DNA from 2 places in the Sivoneniella epilithica UHCC 1019 genome. Region 2 is predicted to be linked to the other one. Evidence: predicted binding sites of a transcription regulator. Region 2 holds the regulator's gene; the other holds the start of a gene.

Region 1 (8,134 bases), on a different contig from region 2:
ATTGACGGAGATGCTGGCGATCGACCAAGGAGGACATTTCATCAGCATTGAGCGATCGTTTGGCACCAATGGTTTTGGCATAAAGTTGTTTCAACTGGCAACCGGTAGCGCCAGCGATACTACGACTATTGAGAACTTTCAAGGATCAATTCCGGGAGTGCAACCCATTCGTAAAAAGCTATTGCTTGATCTAAACCAATTGGGCATTCCCCTCGACAATTTAGAAGGCATCGCGTTTGGACCGCAACTGCCCGATGGTAGCAAAAGCTTAATATTAATTAGCGACAACAATTTTAGCGACCAGCAAGCAACTTTGTTCTTTCTATTTCGGATTAAGGGACTTCGCTAGTTTTTAAGCAAATATATGAATAGACAAGAACGGCAGATTTTTATAAAAACCATGCAAGGTTTGGTTTCTGGGGATGGCGATATTCGAGGCAGAATGAACGCTGCCCCTGGTTCAGTTCAACCTTTTTCTGAACCTATAATGCAAGCGATGGTAATAAAAGCGGAAGAGATGAGATCGCGGAACCTAACTCCTCAGCAGGTAGAAGCGGAAATTTTAGCAAACGTTGATGAGGCTAATCGAACTACGGAAGAACTCGATGGTAATCCCTAAAACGCTCATATCAGACCAACCTCACCAACTGCTGCGATCGCTGCAAAATACAAAGAAAAATCTTGGAGCGAACAAGATAATCAAACAGCTAGATCATAAAATGTAAGGATAGGATACGGTCTGTTAAAGCTCAGAAACTTATATTTAGCAGTATGTTACGTTCTAGCGTAATGTTTTCTTTATATTTGCTAGGCTGAATCCTTAAGGGATAACCCATCTTGGTGAATGATTCAAAGCTGTAGAGGCAAAGCATCGAATGCAGGCAAACCCTGATCAGCCCAATATTGCCGATTGTCCGCTGCAACTCTTGCTGTTTATAGATAAACGACCGAGTTCTAGAGAGCAAGTTCAGCAGGTTCGTACTGCTCTGAAAGAGTTACGGAGAGAGTGTGAGTTTGAGCTTCAAATTATTGATGTGAGTGAACAGCCTTATTTGGCTGAATATTTTCGCTTGATTGCCACACCCGCTTTGATCAAAATTCATCCAGAACCTCGTCAAACTTTGGCTGGCAGTACGTTGGTGCAGCAATTACAACATTGGTGGATTCATTGGCAGCGCTCTGTGGCAGAGTATTTAGCAACTGCGGATTCTAGTGCTGTTGAGGTGCGATCGCTGAAACAAACGCTTGCGCTTGAAATTGCCGCTGTCACTCCACAGACCGGAGATGGCAGTGCCGCCGCCTCCACAAATTTGGAATCGCGTAATCTATCGGCTGAAGTTGAGCAGGTTTCCACTTTACGCAGTCTCAAAGATGCATTTGATAGCTCAGCGTCGTTCAATTGGGTCACGCGATCGACCGAGTTAATTCGGTTGTCCGATGAAGTCTTTCGTTTAAAGCGCGAAAAAGAGGATCTAGAGCATCAACTTCAATTCAAAGATCAAATTCTGGCGATGTTGGCGCATGATTTACGTAACCCACTGACCGCAACGTCGATCGCCTTGGAGACATTGGAACGAGACTGTAATCCTAAAGACGGGGTAGAGCGCCTAACGCCCCAATTAACGGCTCGATTACTGAACCATGCTCGCACTCAAACACGGGCGATTGATCGAATGATTACCGATGTTTTGCAGGCGGCACGCGGCATTGGTTCGGATGCGCGCATTCATCCCCACAAGCTGGATTTAGGCGCTTTATGCTTAGATGTACTGAATGATCTGCAAGATCGTTTTTTAGAAAAATCCCAGCAGGTTGAAAAAGATATCCCCTCAGATTTACCAATGATCCTGGCGGATGGGGAACGAATTCGCCAAGTTTTAACCAATCTGCTCGACAATGCCGTGAAATATACGCCACCCGGCGGCACCATTCAGCTTTCCGCTCTGCATCGCACGACGCAAAAAGTACAGGTCAGCGTGGAAGATAACGGACCTGGGATTCCTTCGGAAAATCAAGAGCGAATTTTTGAGGAATGCTTTCGCCTCAAACGAGATGAAGACAAATCAGGATATGGGATTGGGCTGTCTTTATGCCAGCGAATTATTCGCGCTCACTATGGGCAAATTTGGGTAGACTCTACCTCAAATCACGGCAGTTGCTTTCACTTCACGCTGCCTGTCTTTCGGAAGTAGATCAAGTTAGGATTCAGATGATTGATTGATGATCCCAATTTGCACCTGACCGTCCACTACTTGAACTGGATAGGTGAGTACGCTGACGCTTTCATCATCCAAACATTGCCCCGTGAGCAGGCTGAAGTTTTGCTTGTAAATGGGGGAAGCTACTTTGGGAATGCCGTTGCGATTCGTAGAACGATCCCTACGGGAATCGCCCACAATCCCTCGTGATAAAACCTGTGCTTTGCTAAAAGGATCATAGTTGCTGATAGCGTAGACTGTTTCACTCTGCTCTACTTCACTTCGCCCGATGCGAAATACAGCAATTTGTTCACCATTGACGAGAGCGCAGACCCCTGTGTTGGGCAGAATGCGGTCTAAAGAACAAACAGAAATCCACTGGGCAACCTGTTGATTAGAAAGAGATTGAGTCATGATGTCGTTTTGAGTTTTGAGTTTTGAGTTTTGAGTTTTAAGACACACAAGCATTTAAGTCTCGGATACTGAGAGATGAAGGTGACAGGAGACAAAATGTTTACCCTTGCCCCTAACTTCTAGCTCCTAATTCCATCAACTGGCGTTCGTGTTCATAGGCTGGACGTTTTTGATCTCGTTCTTCGACGAAGAGTAGGGCTGGATCTGGTTGATCGGAGTTGACGAAGTGGGTAAAGCGCTGGCGTTTGGCGGGATCTTCGACTGTTTTTTTCCATTCGCAGGCGTAGGTGGCAACTTGGTAGGACATTTCTGCTTCCAGTTGGGCACAGATACCGAGGGAGTCTTCAATCACTACTTGCTTGAGGTATTCGATGCCGCCTTCTAGCTTGTTTAGCCAAGTAGCCGTGCGCTCTAGCCGATTTGCGGTGCGGATGTAGAACATGAGGAAGCGATCGCAGTATTTAATCAGCGTTTCTTGATCAATGTCGGCAGCGAGTAATACAGCGTGTTGGGGTTTAATGCCGCCATTGCCGCAGACGTATAGATTCCAGCCTTTTTCGGTGGCAATTATGCCAAAGTCTTTGCTTTGCGCTTCGGCACATTCGCGGGTGCAGCCGGATACCGCACTTTTGATTTTGTGGGGTGCCCGGAGTCCGCGATAGCGCAGTTCTATAGCGATCGCCAAGTTAGTAGAATCCTGCACTCCAAAACGGCACCAGGTACTTCCCACACAGGATTTCACCGTGCGTAGCGCTTTGCCATAGGCATGACCTGATTCAAAACCTGCTGCAATTAATCGTTCCCAGATCAGCGGCAGTTGATCGACCCGTGCGCCCAGCAAATCGATCCGCTGACCGCCGGTAATTTTGGTGTAGAGGTCAAAGTCGCGTGCCACTTCACCCAGCACAATCAGCTTCTCTGGGGTTATCTCTCCACCGGGAATGCGCGGAATCACGGAATAGGTGCCGTCTCGCTGAATGTTTGCCAGAAACGCATCGTTGGTATCTTGTAAGCCCGCGTGAGGCGCATTCAAAATATGCTCATTCCAGGTGGAGGCAAGGATAGACGCGATCGCGGGTTTGCAAATCTCACAGCCTTTCCCCTCGCCGTATAGCACCAGCAGTTCTTCAAAGGTTTGGATGCCTTGGGTGCGAACGAGATGATAAAGCTCTTGACGCGAGTAGGTGAAGTGTTCACACAGATGATTTTTCACTTCTAGTCCGGCTTTTTTCATCTCCATTTTCAGCAGATCTGTGACCAGCGGCACACAGCCACCACAACCTGTTCCTGCCGTAGTACATTTTTTAACGGTGCCAATATCCGTCAGGTTGCCTGCTTGAATTGCCGAGCAAATGTCGCCCTTAGTGACGTTGTTGCACGAACAGATTTGGGCGCTGTCGGGCAAGCTGTCTACACCCATGCTGACGGTGGCTTTGTCTTCGCGGGGCGGGATCAGCAAGTCTTCAGCATAGGGCGGCACTGCCATATCGTTTTGCATCATTTGCAGCAGGGTGCCATAGGCAGAGGCATCGCCAATCAGAATGCCACCCAACACGCGATCGCCCGCTTCATTCAACACCAGCTTTTTATAAATGCCCTGTTGATTATCAATCCAGGTTAGGTCTTTTGCGCCGGGAGTTTTGCTAAAGCCATCGCCAAAGCTGGCAACATCTACACCCAAAAGTTTCAGCTTGGTAGACATATCCGCCCCGGTGAAGCTGCTGCTGCCGAACTCGCACAGGTTATCGGCTGCCACGCTTGCCATCGTATAGCCGGGAGCAACCAAGCCATAAATGCGCTGATTGTAAAGGGCGCATTCTCCGATCGCGTAGATTGTAGGATCAGAGGTTTGACAATAGTCATTAATCACAATGCCGCCGCGATCGCCCACTTCCAGCCCAGATTCCCGCGCCAGTTCATCACGGGGGCGAATCCCTGCCGAAAATACAATCATGTCGGTTTGCAATTCCGAGCCATCCGCAAACAGCATCTTGCAGACCTGCCCCTGCTCATTCATGACAATTCCGCTGGTGGATTTATTGACATGCACACCCACTCCCAGCGCTTCAATCTTGTCTCGCAGTACCGCACCGCCCAATTCATCAATTTGCACTGGCATCAATCGGGGTGCAAACTCGACTACATGAGTGTCTAAACCCATACTCTTTAACGCATTGGCGCATTCCAGCCCCAACAAGCCGCCGCCAATCACCACGCCCGTTTTGCACTGTTTCGCATAGGCAGCCATCGCTTCTAGGTCTTCGATCGTGCGATAGACAAACGTGCCCTGCGCCTCCTTGCCTTGGATGGGTGGCACAAAGGGATAGGAGCCTGTTGCCAACACGAGATGGTCATAGGGAAGCACCATGCCGTTGGCTGAGGTGACGGTTTTGTGGGTTCGATCAATGCTGACTGCTTTATCACCGATCTGTACCTGAATAGTGTTTTCTAGGTAGAAATCAGGCGCAACCAAGGACAAATCGTCTGCCGTTTTTCCGGTGAAAAACTCGCTAAGATGAACGCGATCGTAGGCAACACGAGGCTCTTCGCAAAAGGTCGTCAAGTTCCAGGTTTCAGTCGCTCCTTTTGCAACCATCCGCTCTAAAAACTTGTGACCCACCATTCCGTTGCCAATCACAATCAAGTTTTTCGTTGGCAAGTTTTTCTCAGGCATATCGGCTTCTCAATTGCGCGTATGAAAGATCTCTGTCTAAGACAGTGTTCGATTTGCTCAGTTTGTTTTGTGAGTATTGCTACAAAAAAACTCACTTAATGAGTAAAGCGCATAATCCCAATCTTTTTATGGCATTGGATTTGCTTCAAGAAGACAAAGCGCCAAACTATAATTGCGATCGCTGTCTCCTATGGCTCAAAGCCAATGCTCAAAAGATATGGCATGTCATTAAGAGCACAGTTTCGCTGCTTTTACGTCTTTGAGTTGAGTTGCAGCCTATCATTCTTGTAAAGGTGATGGAATCCAATATTCTGGACGACCATTGTTTTGAGTTACTTCATCGAAAATCTTAATCAGCCAGTCTTCAAAAGAGTTAGCAATAACGTGCTCTGTGTGCCACTCTTCAAACAAGTAATCATGTTGAGAATCAAGCACTTTGTACTCTGAATTGGCAAAGGTTGTAATATCAAAACTACAGAAATCACCTGTGTTTACATAACCTAAATAACAAAAAGCAATATACTTTTTCTCGCCATCATCCTCGACATAAACCTTGTCTTGGTAATAATTAAACGGAACAAGAGCACTGGTGCTTTGAATCAGAACTCCACTATTAGTCCACCAGGGCGAATTAATTTCAAAACTCGGTTCATCGCTGCAAAAAATATTTGCTCCATTGCTAAACTTCAAAAATTCTTTGTAGCTATCAGGTAGAACAAATCCAAGCTCTTCTTCACAGCGTTGAATATCATTTTGAGTGGCAGGCGCGTTGAATTTAAACCCTAGCTCAACATTTTGAGCTTTTAATACTTGTTGTGCCTGCTCAATCTTTTTTGGAAGCCATGTATGCATATTAAGACCGATGAACTAGACCCATGAATTAATGAATTATGTCAGTGAGCAAAACTCTTGAATGCCTTGCCAAATGATGTCGCTGGCATCGGTTAAGCCGTGGTCGCTGTCGAGTTCAACTAGAGTCACCCAGGGTCGCGCTTCGGCAAATTCAATGCTGGTTTGTAGCGGAATGACTTCATCATTTTTGCCATGAAATAGTAAGGTTGGCACCGATCGCAACAATTCGGTTTCGCGATAGTGAGCAGCATCTTCAGCAAACTGATAGCTAATCGGCAGCATTTTCTCTGCGCCATAGTGATAGACGGGCAAAAAGCCTTCCGTTTTCCACTGCTGCACTTGTTCGTAACCTAAGCGAGGCAACCAATGGGAGAGAAATCCGAAAGCTGGCGCAAGCAAAACTAATCGCTCTACTTGGGGTTGACGTTGCCCTAGCCAAGCAGCAGTTAATCCGCCAAAACTAGAACCAATCAAAGTAACGGGGGCTGGCGGGGCTGGCAATTCAGCTTCCACTTGTTGTAGTTGGCGAGTCAAGGTGAGATAGGTGAAATCGCCTTGGTTTAGGTCGGGAATCGTTAAGGGCAAGTTAAGTTGGGCAAAGCGATCGCTCAAGCTTTTCGCTTTAACCGACTGAGGGCTGGAGGCAAACCCATGAAGATAAAAATATTGGTGCATTGGTTTTTTAATGGACGATCATTCAAATCATAATCAATTGGTTTAGAGCCTGACTTTAACAAGCCTTATAACGATGTTCAAATCAATTGATTACACGGCAAATTTGGCGATCGCGGCATTAGATAAAGATAAAGTCATTATCTATCAGCACAATTTTTCCTCAGAAAACCTGTCACGATACAATCAAAGTACATCACGCTTTATCTGCTTCTTTCTATGAAAGCGACCCAGCATTTGACCTTTGATGAATACCTGGCTCTGGAAGATACCGGGGTTGAAGGACGTAGCGAATTGATTGATGGGGAGCTATTTGAATTGCCACCAGAATCTGGATTAAATGTCATTATTGCCAGCTATTTGTTTTTGGTATTGCGAGAGATTGGGATTCCGTTTCAGTTGATTCATATGGGGCGCTGCGAAATTCAAACTCCCGTGTTGCGATCAAGTGATGCTGCCAATCGGTTTCCTGATTTGGTGTTGCTACGTCCAGAACATTTGCCGCTCGTGCAAAAACGCCTCACGATTTCCTTAGATATGCCTCCGCCTCGCCTTGTAGTGGAGGTCGTTAGCCCTGGCAAAACTAGCTACGATCGCGATTATCTGCACAAACGCGATCAGTATGCCGCCGTTGCCGTTCCAGAGTATTGGATTGTGAATCCCGAAGAGCAAACGGTGCTGGTGTTGCAGTTGAAGGCAGGCGCTTATATCGAAGTTGGCACATTTAAAGGGGAGCGATCGCTACTATCTCTTAAAATTCCACAACTACAGTTAACTGCCACCCAACTTTTTGCAGCAGTCGAACTGAGCAACCCCTAAAATGTTTGGGATAAAAGCGCTATGGCAAGCAATCTGCAAAAGCTTAGTATGACCAGGAGAACATAAGTAATGAACTTTGCTGAAGATTGCACTAACTCTGTATTACGCTTTTTGATGACGTTCGCTTGAGGTTGGAGATCGCTTTATCTTTAAGCAAAATTGCAAAAGCGGGTAGCAATTCAACTTAAGTGCAGTGTTGCTAAGTTAGACCGAGAAAACGATAAGTATCTTTTGTTTGAGATGGGAATACTAACTGTAGTCACCGCATTCAGACTGGGATAATCACTTAAATGACATTTGACTGTAAAGACTTATGGTCTGGCATACCAGCAATCAAACTTTTAGAAAAAGATACTTTGCCTAAAGGTCTTTTTGAGAGTATCCCAGTCTTGCAAGACTTAATTTGAGAATTGCCCATTGAGGTAAGCAGTATGCTGGAGAAGCACCTGCGGAACATTGTCCTTTTTCCATTGCGCTCCTGCTAGCTTTATCCGTTGCCCAATTT
Region 2 (8,134 bases):
CAACTGCTGAGTTCGCAGCGCCACTTCTGCGGCACTTCCCCCCAGCAAAATTACGCCACCCACGCCTAAATCAGCAATCCAAGATTCCAGAGTTTTCGTGGGTGGTTCCCAGGCAGGATAGCGAATTTGATGGTCAAATAAATAGCCCGAAGCCCGAACTACCACCATTTGAGCGACTTGAGCCGCTAAGGAAAGTGAATCAAGGGGAGAAAGGAAAGATTGCATTGAGGGAACAGAAGAGGGGGAACAGAAGACAAATTTAGGAGCAGACTATTATGCTGCTATGGTTTTATGACAGGTTGGCTGTCCTTATCGTCCTCATCTTCCTCAAAATCGTCTTCATCTTCTAAGTCGTTTTCATCTTCCTCAAAATCATCGCCATCTAAGTCACTTGAAGCGCTATTTGTTCCACTAGCAGAAGGGTTTAAGGTGGTTTCGTTTCCTTCAAGATCGTCAGGTGGGCGCTCTTGGCTGAGTTGATTCAGCAAGGTGAGGACGCGATCGCCTCGCTCTAACCCAATGTCTTCCAAAAAGATAACTTCTGGAGTGCGACGGAGCCGAATTCGCCGTCCTAATTCACTACGAACAAAGCCTGTAGCTGCTTTTAGACCTTCCATTGTTTCAGTTTTGGCAGCAGAGTCGCCATAAATGCTGACAAAAATCTTAGCGTGTTGCAGATCTCCTGCCACAGTCACATCGGTAACGCTGACCATGCCAGCACCCACGCGATCATCTTTGATATCCGTTAGCAGCATTTGGCTGACCTCCCGCCGAATTAGTTCTGAAACACGGGCAACTCGCCGATCTGTAGCCATAACTTAACTCTCCCTTCCAATGAATGCCAATGCAGTCGAGATACCACCTGTTGAGGTTGCGTTCTCGTGGTCTATTCGTTAACTTAAAACTATTGCAATCCCAGCATGGCGCGTAGGGTAAAAGCAATAAAAGCAAAACCACCCACTGCTACTCCTCCCAGCGCGATCGCTGTCACGGGATTTCTGAGTAAGGGGGCTAGTGGTTTTACAGCATTCAAAAACACACCCAGAATGGTTCCAGCCACAAAAACTGGGTATTTGGAAACAGTATTCCAGAAGTTTTCCATGATCCTGCTTTACAAAGTTCTTAATAAATGGTTATGCAATTCAATTGCCTATCTCTTTAAGATTTTAGGGCAAGCAACCTAACTATCTACGGTTGTTGTTGGGATGAATCTCAAACACTCTAGAATTGCTTTAAGTTTGTACTCACTAAACTCTGGCGAAATGGATACTTCAATTTAGATTGGATAATTTAGATTGGATGTTATAAATAAGATTAAGCAATGTAAATACTGTATCAATAAGTTCAAATTTTCTTTTTGCAAGCTGATTAAATTTAAGGATTTCAATTTAATAAATTTGATTATGCAATGTGCGACTATCCCAATATCCCCCACCCTAAATCCTTCTCCCAGAGTGGGAGAAGGGCTGGGGGATATAGCTTGCTTCCCGTAGGGTGGGATGACTTTAGTTGCACATCAGGTTGGTTAGTCTGAAATAGTTAGTACAAAGGATTAAAGTCGTGGCGGTCGAAACACTTGCAAAGCCTTCAACAGTCCGTAAGATTGCCCCTCGCTACCGGGTCTTGCTTCATAATGATGATTTCAACTCCATGGAGCATGTTGTAAAGGTTTTAATCACTACAGTTCCAAACCTGACGCAGCCCCAAGCCGTCGATATTATGATGGAAGCTCATACGAATGGACTAGCCTTGGTCATTACGTGTGAGCAGGAACATGCTGAGTTTTACTGTGAAACTTTAAAGATGCATGGTTTAATCAGCACTATTGAACCAGACGAATAAACAGGGTATTGGATTGAAGGTTTTTTTATCTCAAATTAGCCGCTATCCTGCACCTGCACGGGTGGCTCTCTTTGTGGGCGTTTTGTTGCTGCTATGGGCACCTTTTGCGATCGCAGGGCGTTTACTAATTGCCGATCAGAATTTGGCTAGTATCCTCACACTGATCGTTTTATACCTGGTATTTATCGGGTTGGTCAGAATTTGGGGACAGAAAGTTCATCGAGAGCCTCGCATCTTTTGGCAATATGGGCTGGAGTTGAGTCCACGGATCGGCTTAGAGCTTGTTAGCGGTTTAGGCGTTGGTTTCTTCAGCTTATGGGTATTGTTTGGCGTGGAAACACTGCTTGGATTTGTAGAGTGGCAGTCGCCATCGGCTCTTTTTCCAAGGATCTTGCTAGAAGGATTGCTGGTAGCGTTGGCGATCGCGTTTGCAGAAGAACTACTGTTTCGCGGCTGGCTCTTTGACGAACTTCAGCGCGACTATACCCCTCTAGGATGCCTTTGGTTTAACGCGATCGCGTTTGCGGCGATTCATTTCAACCTATTGGCATTTCCATCTTTGGTCTGTCTGGGAATCGCTCTGGTCTGGGCAAAGCGGGCAAGCTATGAACCATCGGGCAAAGACTACCGAGGTTTCAAACGGCTCAGGGGCAGACTAGGATTGTCGATTGGGCTTCATGCGGGGTTAGTTTGGGGCAATTACTTAATCGAGGTGGGCAAGCTGGTTGAATATACCGACCGCGTACCTGCTTGGATTACAGGCATTAATCGCAATCCTTTAGTGGGGCTGACTGGTTTCTTGTTTCTGCTAGGATTGGCGATCGCGGTGCGCTACTACGCACAGCGCCAATTGGCTAATTCAAAGTGGTAAGGCTAATCTTCTCGCCGAATAGGAGTCATTTTGGGATCAATAATCTTTTGCCCCAAGCCTGGAAACTTGACGGCTAAACAAATTTTGTTGCCTGCGCCAAAAATACGGACGACTTCCCCTTCGCCATAAGCTTTGTGAATTAAGCGATCGCCCACACTCCAATCATTCGCATGGCTATTGGGCATATTACGTGATTCGCTTTTGTTCCGACGAATTTCAGAAATTGGTTTCGTCCACTTATTAGGAATTGCCGCCGCCACATTAGAGTTAAGCAATTCTCTAGGCAACTCTGCTAAAAAGAGCGAGGGGCTTGCAGGTTCGCGAGTGCCATATAAGCGGCGTTCCCTGGCATAGGAAATAAAGAGTCGCTCTTGGGCACGGGTGATCCCCACATAGCAAAGTCGCCGTTCTTCTTCCAATGCAGCGGGATCTTCCATGGAACGATAGTTGGGAAACAACCCTTGCTCTAATCCAATCAAAAATACTACCGGGAATTCCAGACCTTTTGAGGAGTGCAGCGTCATTAAAGATACTTTTTGATCTTCTTCTCCTAAGTTATCGAGGTCAGAGGCTAATGAGGCACTGGCTAGGAAACCGAGCAAGCTAGGATCATCGTTGTTCTCCTCAAATTGCAGCACCGCATTGTAAAGTTCCTGCACGTTTTCCAGGCGATCGGTGGCTTCATCGGTTCCCTGATTTCTCAGGTCTGCTACATAGCCAGAGTCTTCAAGTACGCCTTGGGCAATTTCGCTAGCGGAACAAGCATCCAATTCCTGTCGCCATTTTTGAATAATCTGAGCAAACTGAAGCACTCCTTTAGCAGACCGACCCGCTAAAGATTTAACTGAGGTTTCGTCCGATAAAATTTCCCACAGGGGGATGCTCAATTCTTGGGAAGCTTTGACCAAAGAATCGATCGTGGTTTTGCCAATGCCGCGACGAGGTGTGTTGATGACGCGCAGGAGGCTGATGGTGTCAAAGGGGTTGGCGATCGCCCTGAGATATCCCAGCACATCCTTAATTTCTTTGCGATCGTAGAACCGCAGTCCGCCCACGACTTTATAGGGAATTTGTAATTTTACCAGCGAGTCTTCCATTGCCCGCGATTGAGCATTGGTGCGATACAAAATGGCAAACTTACCGTGGTGTAGTTCAGGATGCTTTGCCTCTAACTGGCGAATTTGATTGGTGACAAATTCTGCTTCTGACGTTTCATCATCGGCTCGATATAAGAAGATCGGTTCACCTTCACCCCGCGTCGGTTTCAGCACTTTATCAATGCGTTCGGTGTTGTTGTCGATCAGTTGATTGGCAACTTCTAAAATATTTCGGGTCGAACGATAGTTTTCCTCCAGCTTGACCATTGTGCGGGTGTCGTCGTCATGCAGGCGATCGCCAAAATCATCCTGAAACCCCATCAGAATCGTGAAATCTGCCGCCCGAAATGAATAAATAGATTGATCCGCATCACCCACCACAAACACCGAGCGATACTCCCATTCGTTAAAGGTGTTAGAGTTTTCACCATTGGTCACGAGCAGACTGATCAAATCGTATTGCGTCCGGTTTGTGTCTTGATATTCATCCACCAACACATGGCGAAAACGCTTGTGCCAATAGGCGCGGACTTGCTCATTTTGTTTCAACAACTGGACTGGCGTAAGAATCAGATCATCAAAATCCAGCGCATTATTTGCCGACAACGTGTCTTGATACATGCTGTAGACATTGGCAATCACTCGTCCGCGAAAATTAGACTGATCTTTTTCTAAATCTTGGGGCGAGAGGCTCTTATTTTTCGCGTTACTAATGGCATAGCGAACCGATTTTGGATCAAACTTTTTGTCGTCTAAGTTAAGTTTTTGAGTGACAATTTCTTTGACTAAACTTTGAGCATCCGATTCGTCAAAAATAGAAAAATTGCGGGTCCATTTGCGCCCACTACCATCTTGATATTTTTCGATGTCAAACCGCAAAATTCGGGCACAAAGCGCATGAAATGTCCCAATCCAAAGCTCTTTGGTAATATTTTTGTAAACGTAAGATCTTAGCCGGGTTTGTTCAATAGGAGAGAGCGCATCTAAGGGTTTACCAAAATCGCTGCGGGCTTTTTGATCGGCAAATAATTTTTCGATTCGCTCTTTCATTTCCCGTGCGGCTTTGTTTGTAAAGGTGACCGCCAGGATGTTTTCAGGATCAACGCGATGATTTAGGACTAGGTTTGCAATGCGGTAGGTGAGCGCCCGCGTTTTGCCAGAACCCGCTCCTGCTACTACCAACAGCGGTCCACAGTAGTGTTCTACGGCACGACGCTGAGAGGAATTGAGGTGGCTGATATCGAGAGTCTGGCTCATGGAGGCTATTTTGCGGAAGGTGCAGTTTCTAGATAAGGGTATCGCATCTTGCTAAATCCTGTGGGGTTTGACCAAGAGGATATCGGAGTTTACTGGGGCGATCGCCCCCTGAATGAAACAAATGATTGGTGCGGTCAACCAGGATTGCTTTGCCTAAGCCATGCCCAAAATCTCGTAGCCCGCATCCACATAAAGAATCTGCCCTGTCATGCCGCTGGATAGATCACTGCACAAAAAAGCGGCAGTGTTTCCCACTTCTGTTTGGGTGACGGTGCGACGTAAGGGCGCGACGGCTTCCACATGATGAATCATATCCAAAATTCCGCCCACCGCAGAGGATGCCAGAGTGCGGATGGGTCCGGCAGAAATGCCATTCACTCGAATCTTTTGAGGTCCCAGTTCCGCTGCCAAATATCGGACGCTCATTTCCAAACCCGCTTTGGCGATCCCCATGACGTTGTAATTGGGGATCACTCGCACACCACCTAAATAGGTAAGTGTGACAATGCTGCCGCCTTCGGTCATCAATGGCTTTGCTGCACCACAGAGCTTAACGAGGGAGTAGGTGCTTATATCCAGTGCTGTGGCGAACCCGGAGCGAGATGTTTCCACGAAGCCGCCTGTCAGGTCATCTCGGTTGGCAAATGCTAGACAGTGAATCAAAATGTCGATTCTGCCCCACTTATCGCCTACGGTTTCAAAGGCAGATTGAATTTGAGCATCATCTTGAACGTTTAATGGAACAAATACACTGGGATTGAGGGGTTCTACCAACTCAGCTACCTTTTTTTCCATTTTCCCTTTTTCATCGGGTAGATAGGAAATGCCAATGTTCGCGCCGGCTTTGTGAAGCTGTTGGGCAATGCCCCACGCGATCGAGCGGTTATTAGCGATTCCGGTTACAAGGGCGTTTTTCCCAGTCAAGTCCAGCATGGCAATCAATCCTTTGAGGGCACCTATGAGGATACTGAAATATGGGGTATAAAGATAGCACTCCTAGTTAGTTCAAGAGTTCTAAAGTTTAGCTGCAAAAAGGATTTCAATAGATGCCCGTAATTATTTTTGCAATGAATTTTGTTCAATTTGCCAAGCTGCGGTTAAGATACTGATACTTTCTAGGCTCTTTATATGGGTAAGAAAGCGGTAGGTAAGTGACTCTAAGCTTTTGTATAGGGGCTGCGATCGCCTTATTTTGTAACAAAGGGTACAAAAAACCCTTTAGGAGTGCGTTTAAGTATTCTAAGTTACAGAGTTGAATGCTAATTATTCGGCATGTTTTATTCAACGAGTTGGCACGTAGTAAGGACTCCGAGCAGGGGAATATGGTTGTGACGCAAGATAGACCACTGGCATCGGTATTTCGTCAGATGGGAAGTGGGGTGTTTCCACCCGTTGTTGAATCGTTTGAACGGGGTAAAACGATTTTTTTTCCAGGCGATCCTGCTGAGCGCGTCTACTTCCTAGTTAAGGGAGCCGTAAAGCTTTCTAGGGTATACGAAGCAGGGGAAGAAATTACAGTTGCATTGTTGAGAGAAAATAGTGTGTTTGGGGTGCTGTCGCTGATTACAGGACATCGTTCCGATCGCTTTTATCATGCTGTGGCGTTTACGCCTGTGGAGTTGCTTTCAGTACCGATTGAACAGGTTGAGAAAGCGTTAAAAGATAACCCTGATCTATCGATGATTTTGCTGCAAGGGTTGTCTTCGCGCATTTTGCAGACTGAAATGATGATTGAAACGCTGGCTCATCGCGATATGGGTTCTCGATTGGTTAGCTTTTTGTTGATTCTGTGCCGAGATTTTGGTACGCCCAGTAAAGAAGGAATTACGATTGATCTGAAGCTCTCGCATCAGGCGATCGCAGAAGCGATCGGCTCTACCCGTGTGACGGTCACTCGGCTTTTAGGCGACTTACGGCAAGATAATATGGTTTCGATTCATAAAAAGAAAATTACTGTGCATAATCCTGTAACCTTAAGTCAGCAGTTTACGTGATGAGCTAGAAACCAGCAGTTTATTAAAAATAAGAGTTGTGCGCTCACAAATTCGCAAGTGAGTAGAGCCATCATCAAAGATTCATGGGGTAGGCTATAGATGAGTTTGCCCCTGTTTGCATTGCAAAGGTTAGGGCGTTTTGGTTTGGAGCAGCGATGTCTACGGGGCTGATCCTAATATTTGCAATATTGGTAATTGGTGGTGTGATTGCCACTGTGGGCGATCGCATTGGCACCAAAGTTGGGAAAGCTCGCCTCAGCCTATTTAACTTACGCCCGCGTCGCACGGCAACCTTAATCACCATTTTGACGGGGATCGTCGTTGCTGCTTCCACCTTGGGGATTCTATTTGCAACCAGTGGTCCATTACGCACCGGAGTCTTTGAATTAGGCGCACTTCAACGCAAGCTAAGACGGGCACGCACTGACCTAAACGATGCAAAAAGTCAGTTAGAAACGGCTCAAGCTCAAAAGCAACGTACTGAAGCCGAATTAAACCGGGCAAAAGCCCAAGAAATTGAGGCTCAAAAGCAACTAATGAGTACTCAAAAACAGATTCAAACCATTGGCGGCTCTTTGAAAAGCGCGATCGCCGAACGGAACCGTGCCATGAGCGATCGCGTTACAGTACAGCGGACTCTTGAACAAAACCGCAGCCAACTTGCCACTATCTCTGAGCAAGTATTGCAATTTCGAGCCAATATTAGCCGACTGCAAGCAGAGCAGAGTCAAGTTGTGGCAGTGGCAGAAGAGGAAATTAAAGCCAAAAGTGCAATCATTAGTGAGCGGGAAGGGCGACTGAAACAGCTAGAAGCTCAGCAAGATTTTTTGGTGCAAGAAATTGGCAAGCTGGAGCGAGAAGCCGAGGGGTTGCGCCGGGGTAATGTGGCAATCCAGCGGGGGCAAGTGCTTTCTTCGGCGGTGGTGCGGATTCTTGACCCACGCTCTACCCAAGGCGCGATCGATCAGCTTTTACGAGAAGCCAATCGCTCTGCAACTCAATTGGTGCGACCTGGCACAAAACCGCAGGGACAAATCATTCAAATTACCAAAGCCGAAGTGGATCAACTGATC

Evidence for each region. The regulator NtcA, encoded in region 2, controls nitrogen genes in cyanobacteria. The targets are predictions, from matches to a motif close to TTTGTANNNNNNNNTACAAA.
Region 1: the regulator NtcA is predicted to act here: its motif matches at 5,353-5,372, upstream of nirB (nitrite reductase large subunit NirB).

Annotation. Positions count from the first base shown of each region.
Region 1 is NZ_JBFPDP010000021.1:2,658-10,791, reverse strand. Features, by position in the region: gene AB3R30_RS14130 (esterase-like activity of phytase family protein) at 1-349, shown strand, start outside; gene AB3R30_RS14125 (hypothetical protein) at 365-619, shown strand; gene AB3R30_RS14120 (histidine kinase) at 876-2,192, shown strand; gene nirD (nitrite reductase small subunit NirD) at 2,199-2,612, opposite strand; gene nirB (nitrite reductase large subunit NirB) at 2,725-5,286, opposite strand; gene AB3R30_RS14105 (SMI1/KNR4 family protein) at 5,566-6,138, opposite strand; gene AB3R30_RS14100 (YqiA/YcfP family alpha/beta fold hydrolase) at 6,175-6,813, opposite strand; gene AB3R30_RS14095 (hypothetical protein) at 6,887-7,033, shown strand; gene AB3R30_RS14090 (Uma2 family endonuclease) at 7,030-7,629, shown strand; partial or broken gene AB3R30_RS14085 (ISKra4 family transposase) at 8,028-8,134, opposite strand, start outside.
Region 2 is NZ_JBFPDP010000017.1:17,278-25,411, forward strand. Features, by position in the region: gene AB3R30_RS12330 (glycoside hydrolase family 3 N-terminal domain-containing protein) at 1-225, opposite strand, end outside; gene rbfA (30S ribosome-binding factor RbfA) at 282-815, opposite strand; gene AB3R30_RS12340 (DUF751 domain-containing protein) at 905-1,102, opposite strand; gene clpS (ATP-dependent Clp protease adapter ClpS) at 1,561-1,842, shown strand; gene AB3R30_RS12350 (lysostaphin resistance A-like protein) at 1,826-2,713, shown strand; gene pcrA (DNA helicase PcrA) at 2,716-5,067, opposite strand; gene fabI (enoyl-ACP reductase FabI) at 5,221-6,000, opposite strand; gene ntcA (global nitrogen regulator NtcA) at 6,324-7,061, shown strand; gene AB3R30_RS12370 (DUF3084 domain-containing protein) at 7,217-8,134, shown strand, end outside.